Linked DNA regions of Hamadaea flava. The protein of the gene in region 2 binds, or shares a complex with, the protein of the main gene of each other region. Links are inferred from orthologs where the notes say so. Each region holds a gene or a part of one and is shown on either strand. Other genes may lie near its edges.

What was found. The genes of interacting proteins can lie anywhere in the genome.
Region 1: the proteins of pcrA (region 2) and uvrB are in contact, whole or in part, in a crystal structure (PDB 7EGT), measured with the Thermus thermophilus proteins. The link is inferred for Hamadaea flava from one-to-one orthologs. Residues at the interface, in WP_096412145.1 of Thermus thermophilus: His654, Arg656, Phe657, Gln666, Asp668, Glu669, Lys680, Arg681, Leu682, Ser683, Lys685, Tyr686, Ala687; in WP_096411307.1 of Thermus thermophilus: Glu23, Leu25, Arg26, Asp27, Gly28, Glu29, Arg30, Phe31, Arg55, Glu326, Asp327, Phe328, Glu379, Ser382, Gln383, His398, Gly400, Arg401.

The regions. Positions count from the first base shown.
Region 1 is NZ_JAMZDZ010000001.1:7,013,118-7,017,343, forward strand. Bases 1-2,937 are described here. They hold uvrB (excinuclease ABC subunit UvrB), read left to right. Parts: upstream 1-368; coding sequence 369-2,507; downstream 2,508-2,937. Other genes in these bases: HDA40_RS32945 (alpha/beta fold hydrolase), read left to right, coding at 2,554-2,937. In the rest of the region: more of HDA40_RS32945, read left to right, coding at 2,938-3,213; HDA40_RS32950 (alpha/beta hydrolase), read right to left, coding at 3,200-3,919; HDA40_RS32955 (antibiotic biosynthesis monooxygenase family protein), read right to left, coding at 3,916-4,206. UniProt on the Escherichia coli protein: The UvrABC repair system catalyzes the recognition and processing of DNA lesions. A damage recognition complex composed of 2 UvrA and 2 UvrB subunits scans DNA for abnormalities.
Region 2 is NZ_JAMZDZ010000001.1:5,369,450-5,373,846, reverse strand. Bases 40-3,076 are described here. They hold pcrA (DNA helicase PcrA), read right to left. Parts: upstream 2,753-3,076; coding sequence 326-2,752; downstream 40-325. Other genes in these bases: HDA40_RS25335 (bifunctional metallophosphatase/5'-nucleotidase), read left to right, coding at 2,911-3,076. Outside these bases: more of HDA40_RS25335, read left to right, coding at 3,077-4,397. UniProt on the Escherichia coli protein: A helicase with DNA-dependent ATPase activity. Unwinds DNA duplexes with 3'-5' polarity. Translocates on single-stranded DNA with 3'-5' polarity. Initiates unwinding more efficiently from a nicked substrate than double-stranded DNA.

The DNA.
Region 1 (4,226 bases), 1.6 Mb from region 2 along the record:
CAGGGAGACGGGTTGCCGCGTTGCCAGCAGGTGAGACTAGGCGCAAAGGAAGCCGCAGAACGTAAGGACGCCCGCGGCGGCCGGTCAGCGCGCTAGGCGCGCGACCACAGGGGTGCGCTCACCGGGCCCGCGACGCCCTCGCCGTTTGGGACAGCGGTGACGTCGCCGCGGGAGCAGCGACCCAGCGCCGAGGGGATCGGCCGGTGTGGAGGTCCGATCACAGCCCCGGTCGGCCGCCGCGAGCGGCCTACGGCTATTGACGGTACTCGGATGGTTCACGTCACACAATCGCAATATCGACCCGGATCGCCCCTCTGGGCGAGGTCGATCAAGGTGCGATGTCATACGCAGGCGTTAGGTTGGATGGCATGGGTTTGGAGATTCCCCGCATCGACGGCACGTTCGAGGTCATCAGTGACTACGTCCCCTCGGGCGACCAGCCGACGGCGATCGCCGACCTCGAGCGGCGGGTCCGGGCGGGGGAGAAGCACGTCGTCCTGATGGGCGCGACCGGCACGGGCAAGAGTGCGACGACCGCGTGGCTCGTCGAGAAGCTGCAACGGCCGACGTTGGTGCTGGCCCCCAACAAGACGCTGTGCGCCCAGCTCGCCAAGGAGTTCCGCGAGCTGATGCCCAACAACGCCGTCGAATACTTCGTGAGCTATTACGACTACTACCAGCCTGAGGCGTACATCCCGCAGACGGACACCTACATCGAGAAGGACTCCTCGATCAACGAGGAGGTCGAGCGGCTGCGCCACTCGGCGACGATGTCGCTGCTGACCCGGCGGGACGTGGTCGTGGTGGCCACCGTCAGCGCCATCTACGGCCTCGGGACGCCGCAGGAATACCTCGACCGCACGGTGAAGATCGTCAAGGGCGAGGAGCTGGACCGCGACCAGCTGCTGCGGCGGTTGGTCGACATTCAATACGCGCGTAACGACATCGCGTTCAACCGTGGCACTTTCCGCGTACGCGGGGACACGCTGGAGATCATCCCGGCTTATGAGGAGCTGGCGATCCGCATCGAGATGTTCGGTGACGAGGTCGAGCGACTGTCCTATCTGCACCCGTTGACCGGTGACGTGGTCCGCGAGGTCGACCAGCTGCTGGTCTTCCCGGCGACGCACTACACCGCCGGGCCGGAGCGGATGGAGCGCGCGCTGATCGGCATCGAGAAGGAGCTGGAGGAGCGGCTGGCCGAGTTGGAGCGGCAGGGCAAGCTCCTGGAGGCGCAGCGGCTGCGGATGCGGACCAGCTACGACATCGAGATGATGCGCCAGGTCGGGTTCTGCTCGGGCATCGAGAACTACTCCCGGCACATCGACTGGCGCGAGGCGGGCAGCCCACCGCACTGCCTGCTCGACTACTTCCCCGACGACTTTCTGACCGTCATCGACGAGTCGCATGTGACGGTGCCCCAGATCGGCGGCATGTACGAGGGCGACGCCTCCCGCAAGCGCGTCCTGGTGGAGCACGGCTTCCGGCTGCCGTCGGCGATGGACAACCGCCCGCTGCGGTTCGACGAGTTCCTGGAACGGGTCGGTCAGCAGGTCTTCCTCTCCGCCACCCCGGGCCCCTGGGAGCTGCGGCAGAGCGGCGGCGAGTTCGTCGAGCAGGTCATCCGCCCGACCGGCCTGGTCGACCCGCAGGTGGTGGTCAAGAAGACCAAGGGTCAGATCGACGATCTGATGCACGAGATCAACCTGCGGACCGCCAAGGACGAGCGCGTACTGGTGACGACGCTGACCAAGAAGATGGCCGAGGATCTCACCGACTATCTGCTGGAGCACGGCATCCGGGTGCGGTACCTGCACTCCGAGGTCGACACCCTGCGCCGGGTCGAGCTGCTCAAAGAGCTGCGCAAGGGCGACTACGACGTCCTCGTCGGCATCAACCTGCTCCGCGAGGGTCTCGACCTCCCCGAGGTCTCGCTGGTCGCGATCCTCGACGCCGACAAGGAGGGCTTCCTGCGCTCCGGCACGTCGCTGATCCAGACCATCGGCCGCGCGGCGCGAAACGTCTCCGGCGAGGTCCACATGTACGCGGACAAGATCACCCCGTCGATGGCGAACGCGATCGAGGAGACCAACCGGCGTCGGGCGAAGCAGGTCGCGTACAACGAGGCGAACGGGGTCGACCCGCAACCGTTGCGGAAGAAGATCCACGACATCCTCGACGACATCTACCGGGAGGCCGAGGAGACCGAGAGCGCCCTGGCCGGGCACGGCCCGGGTGGCGCGGTCGTCACCAGTTCGGGGATGGGCAGCGGCCGGGCGCAGAGCCGGGGCAAGACGCCGACGCCGACCGCGTCCAGCCGCAACAAGGGCCGGATCGAGGCGAAGACGCAGGGCATGGCGCGCGAGGAGCTGGCGCGGCTCATCACCGATCTCAACGGGCAGATGCTCGCCGCTGCCGGGGAGTTGCAGTTCGAGCTGGCCGCCCGGATCCGGGACGAGATGCAGGAACTGAAGAAGGAGTTGCGGACCATGGAGGTCGCGCTCTGAGCTGCGTCTTGTTTGGACACCGCGACTGGATGGGAATCTGCGCGCGGTGTTCGAGGGATTCCAGCAGCGACGGGTGGACGTCGGCGGCGGCCTGATTCTGCGAGCCTGGACCGGCGGTTCGGGTCCGCCGGTCCTGCTGCTGCCCGGCCGGCCGAACAGCGGCGGTCGGCTGAACAGCGGCGGTCGGCTGAACATGCCTGGCCGTCCGCGTACGCCGAGGCTGCCGCGTACGCCGAAGACGTGGCACGAGGTGGCGCCGATGCTGTCCGTCGGCTTCACCGTCGTGTGCCCGGATCTGTCGCCCTTCGGTGAACCCGCCCAGCAGGCCGCAGACTGCGTACGCCTGATGGCGCAGCTCGGGCACCGGAACTTCGCCGTCGTCGGACCGGATCGTGGGGCGTACGTGGCGCAGCGGCTTGCCACGGATCATCCGGAGCTGGTGAGTCACCTCGTGGTGATCGACGCGCTGCCGTTGGAGGCTCCGGCGCGGATCACGTGCCCGACGCTGGTGCTGTGGAGCACCGAGGGCGCCGATCTGGTCGCCCGCTGGCAGGTCTGGGCCGACGCCGTACGCGGTGTCGCCCTGGGTTCGGGTCCGGGGCCGATCGCGGCCGCACCCGATCAGGTCGCGCTGGTGTTGCGGGACTTCCTCGGCGGCCCGGCCGGCCCGATGCCGCCCGCGACGGCCGAGGTCAGGAGCGCATGACCCACTGGGCGATGCGTTCCAGCAACTCGGGCGGCGCCGCGTTCTCGGCGTGGCCGAAGCCGTGCTCGATCCAAAGCTCCTTGGGTTCGGCGGCGGCGTCGAAGAGCTGGTGTGCGTGCTCCAACGGGAAGTACGCGTCCTGGTCGCCGTGCACGACGAGCAACGGCGTCGGCGTGACCTTGCCGACCACCTCGAAGGGCGCGGGCGGCACCGGACTCCAGCCTTCGCTGGCGATCCGCGTACGCAGCACGACCCGGCTCACGAGCCGTCCCGTCGGCTTCTCGATCACCCAGTGGACCCGCCGCATCGGCACGGTGCCCCGGTAGTACCACCGCGCCGGCCCGCTGACCGCGGCGACCGCGTCGACCCCACGGATCAACGCGGCGTGCCGGATCGCGACGGACGCGCCCATGGAGAAGCCGATCGTGGCGATCCTGCCGTAGCCCAGCTCGCGCGCCCACGCCACGGCGGCTTCGAGATCGTCGATCTCCCGATCGCCCACCGTCGACCGGCCCCCGGACCGGCCGTGCCCTCGGAAATCGAAGGACACCACACCCCCGTGCCGGGCGAAGACCGCCCCCGCCCGGCGTACCGCCGGCTTGTTCCAGGCCCCCGTGAAGCCATGAGCCAGCACGAAGGCCAGGTCCCGCGGGCCTGGGTCATGATGTGCATCGATTTGTACGCCGTCCGCGGCGACCAGTTTCACGGCAGGTACGCGAAGTGCTCGACCACCGGAGGCTCGGCGAAGTGCGGGCCGATGAGCGCGCGCCAGGCCGGGAAGCGGTCGGAACCGCGGAAGCCGACCTCATGGGCCTCGACGGTGTCCCACTCGACAAGCAGGACGAAACGGGACGGGGACTCGACGCCGCGCGTCATGCGCGCGTCGCGGAAGCCCGGCGTCTGCGCGAGGAGCGCCCGGCCCTCGACGTACGCGGCCTCGAACGCCTCCTCCGCACCCGGCGTGATCTCGAATTGTGCGATCTCCAACACCATGACGGCATCCTGCCACGGCG
Region 2 (4,397 bases):
CCGCCGAGTCCGCCGCATGATCGTCGGCTGCCGACGATCATGGACGTTTTACGGCGCTTCCCGTCGGCAGCCGACGATCAAGAACCCGGAAACCGCCAAGAACGGCGGCCGCCGACGATCTTGGCGGCGACCCGGCGGCGGCCGACGGTGATTCGGCGCGTGCCGGGCGGCGGCCGACGGTGATCAGCGGACCTGGCAGCAGGAAGCACAGGCCTGACGGGCCGGTCCGCCGACGGCGTGACCGAGCCGCGCGGGCCTGGCCGGCGGACCGGCCGGTGCCCGGCGGGAGCGACGGTCTGATCCCCCGCGGACCCGGGAGCCAGATCTAGATCTTCTCCAGCGAGGCGTGGCGGAGCACCAACCACATCACCTGGTCGCCGAAGTCGACCTGGACCTGGGCGCGGGGGCCGTGGCCTTCGACGGCCAGCACCCGGCCCATGCCGTAGCGCTGGTGGTTGACCCGGTCGCCGGGCTCGAGCGAGGGCACCTTGGCCAGATCGCTCGCCGTCGCCAGGCGGGACGGGTCGATGCCCATCTTCGAGGCGAGCTGTGTCGCCCGCGCGGTGCCGCCGACGAACGAGGAGTTGCGATCACGATCGCGCTCCCGCGAGCCTGAACCGATACCGCCGCCCCACGTGGTGGCCGAACTCTCGGTACGCTCCCAGTGCGTGACCTCCGGCGGCAGCTCCTCCAGGAACCGCGACGGCGGGTTGTACTGCGGCTGCCCCCAGGCCGACCGCGTCGCCGCCCGGCTCAGGAACAGGCGCTGCCGGGCGCGCGTGATCCCCACGTACGCGAGCCGCCGTTCCTCTTCCAGTTCGGCGACCTCGCTGAGGCTGCGCATGTGGGGGAAGACGCCGTCTTCCAGGCCGGTCAGGAAGACCACCGGGAATTCGAGGCCCTTCGCGGTGTGCAGGGTCATCAGCGTGACGACACCTTGGTGCTCGGGGTCGTCGCTCGGCACCTGGTCGGCGTCGGCGACCAGGGCGACCTGCTCCAGGAATCCGTCCAGAGTGGCCGGTTCCTCGGCGTCGGCGGCGCGCTCGGTGTATTCCCGGGCGACGCTGACGAGTTCCTGCAGGTTCTCCACTCGGCCCTCGTCCTGCGGGTCGAGGCTGCCCTCCAGCTCGGTGAGGTAGCCGGAACCGGTCAGCACCAGTTCGAGGACCTCTTCCGGCGGTGCGGTCCGGGCCTTCTCGCGGGCGTCGTCCATGAGCTGGACGAACTCGCGGATCGAGTTCGCCGCCCGGGTGGAGATGCCGGGCGCTTCGGAGGCTCGCCGGAGGGCCGCGCCGAACGAGACGCGGTCGCGGTTGGCGAGGGCCTCGACGCACGCTTCGGCCCGGTCGCCGATGCCCCGGCGCGGCGTGTTGAGGATCCGCCGCACGGAGACCGTGTCGTCCTCATTGGTCACCGCACGCAGGTACGCCAGCGCGTCCTTGACCTCTTTGCGCTCGTAGAACCGGACGCCGCCGACGACCTTGTAGGGCAGGCCGAACCGGATGAAGACCTCTTCGAACACCCGGGACTGGGCGTTGGTCCGGTAGAACACCGCGACGTCGCCCGGCCGGGCCTCGTCCTTGTCGGTCAGCGCGTCGATCTGCCGGGCCACCCAGTCGGCCTCGGCGTGTTCGGAGTCGGCGACGTAGCCGACGATCTTCTCGCCTTCACCCTGGTCGGACCACAACCGCTTGGGTTTGCGGCCCGAGTTGCGGTCGATCACCGCGTTGGCCGCGGTCAGGATGGTCTGCGTGGACCGGTAGTTCTGCTCCAGCAGGATCGTGCGCGCCTGCGGATAGTCGCGCTCGAACTCCAGAATGTTGCGGATGGTCGCGCCGCGGAAGGCGTAGATGGACTGGTCGGCGTCGCCGACGACGCAGAGTTCGCCGGTCTCCCCCACCAGCTCCCGGACCAGTTGGTACTGCGCGTGGTTGGTGTCCTGGTACTCGTCGACCAGGACGTGCCGGAACCGCCGCCGGTACTTGTCGGTCACCTCCGGCTTGCTCTGGAGCAAGCGGACGGTGCGCATGATGAGGTCGTCGAAGTCCATCGCCTGCGCCTCGACCAGCCGCCGCTGATACAGCGTGTACGCCTCGGCGAGGACCCGCTCATGCGGACCGGCGGGCTGGAACGACTCCGGATCGATCAGCTCGTTCTTCAGGTTGCTCACCTGCGTCACCAGCGACCGCGGCGGATAACGCTTGGGGTCGAGGTCCAGCTCCCGGGCCACCATCGTCATCAGCCGGCGGGAGTCGTCGGTGTCGTAGATGGTGAAGCTGCTCTTGAGCCCGGCCGCCTCGTGCTCAGCGCGCAGGATGCGTACGCAGGCGGAGTGGAACGTGCTCACCCACATGAGCCGGGCACGGCTGCCCACGACGGACGCCACTCGTTCCTTCAGCTCGCCGGCGGCCTTGTTGGTGAAGGTGATCGCCAGGATCTCCCCGGGATGCACGTCGCGCGCGGCCAGCAGGTACGCGATCCGCTGGGTCAGCACCCGGGTCTTGCCCGAGCCCGCACCGGCCACGATCAGCAGCGGCGACCCCGAATGGGTGACCGCCTCCCGCTGCGGCGGGTTGAGCCCGGCGAGCAGCTCCTCGGCGGACGGCTTCGGCCGCCGCGCCTTCTCCTCGGGCCGGGCGGCTCTGTCGTCCGGCTGGGCGGCGGATGTGCCGGCGGGTCGGTCGACGGAGCCGCCGCCCGACTTACCGTCGTCGGCGGGCGGCTGGGCTGGGAGGTCGAATAGCGCGTGCATCGGGGATGAAGTCTATGTCCGCCCACCGACATCGGCGAAAGGGCGCACGCCGGAGCCATTCCCAGCGCGCTGTCAGAAATTCACATCAGGCGCTCTGGTGCCCGGCGTGGCACAACCGCGAAGATGAGGCGACAAACCCCCGACTCCGGAGGCTCCTCATGTCTTCAACCCGCCGACCCAGCCGGTTCGCGCTGGTCCGGCTCTCCGCCGTTCCGGCGCTGGCGCTCGCGGTGGTGCTCGCGTTGCCGCTGGCCGACGCCGGGCGTACCGATCGGGCGGGCGCGAGCGGCTGGACCCCGCTCAGCCCGGTCTCGGTCACCTACGACAAGAAGGTGCCGCCGGGCCGGACGGCGCACGGCAACCTCCTGTCGTTCAACGACTTCCACGGGGCGATCGACGCGCCCACCGGCAGCGGCGGCCTGATCAACGGCACCCCGGCGGGCGGCGTGGAGTTCCTGACGACCTGGGTGAAGAAGCTGCGTACCGAGGCCGAGGCCTCCGGCGAGCGCTCGCTCACCGTCGCAGCCGGCGACCTCATCGGCGCCAGCCCGCTGGTCAGCGCCGGGTTCCACGACGAGCCCACCATCGAGCTGATGGACAACCTCGGGCTGGACGTCGCCTCGGTCGGCAACCACGAGTTCGACGAGGGCACCGACGAGCTGCTGCGGATGCAGAACGGCGGCTGCCACCCGGTCGACGGCTGCCTCGACGGCGACGGGTTCGCCGGGGCCGATTTCGAGTACCTCGCGGCCAACGCGATCGTCAAGGACACCGGCAAGTCGCTGCTGCCGTCGGTCACCGTGAAGAACTTCCAGGGCGTACGCGTCGGCTTCGTCGGCATGACGCTCCAGAACACGGCGGGCATCGTCGACCCGGCCGGCATCTCCTCGATCGAGTTCAAGAACGAGGTGGAGACGGCCAACAAGCAGGCGGCGCTGTTGAAGCGGGCCGGCGTACAGGCGGTCGTCCTGCTCATCCACGAAGGCGGCCAGCAGAACGCGCCCGCGCCGCTGGACATCTCCGGCTGCGCCGCGTTCGCCGGGGCGATCACCCCGATCGTGGCGGGTCTCGACCCCGCGTTCGGCCTCGTGGTCTCCGGGCACACCCACCGCTACTACTCCTGCGCGCTGCCGAACTCCGCCGGTACGCCGATCGCCGTGACCAGCGCGGGCAGCAACGGCCAGCTCGTCACCGACATCTCGTTCACGCTGGACAAGAAGACCGAGCAGTTCACCTCGGTCGAGGCGCACAACGTGATCGTGGAGAACGGCGTACGCAACGCGGACGGCTCGTGGCAGATCGACGCCAACGGCGTACCGGTGCGGAACGAGGCGCTGAAGGACGCGACCGCCAAGACGATCGCCGACAAGTACCGCACGAAGATCCAGCCGATCGCCAACCGGGTCGTCGGCAAGGTGACCGCCGACATCACGCGTACCGCCGTGGCCAGCGGGGAGAGCCCGCTCGGCGACGTGATCGCGGACGCGCAGCTGGCGTACACCCAGTCGGCCGGCGCGCAGATCGCCCTGATGAACCCGGGCGGCATCCGCGACAACCTGGTCTACTCGGCGTCGACCGGCGGTGAGGCCGCCGGTGAGATCACCTACGGCGAGTGCTTCATCGTACAGCCGTTCAACAACACGCT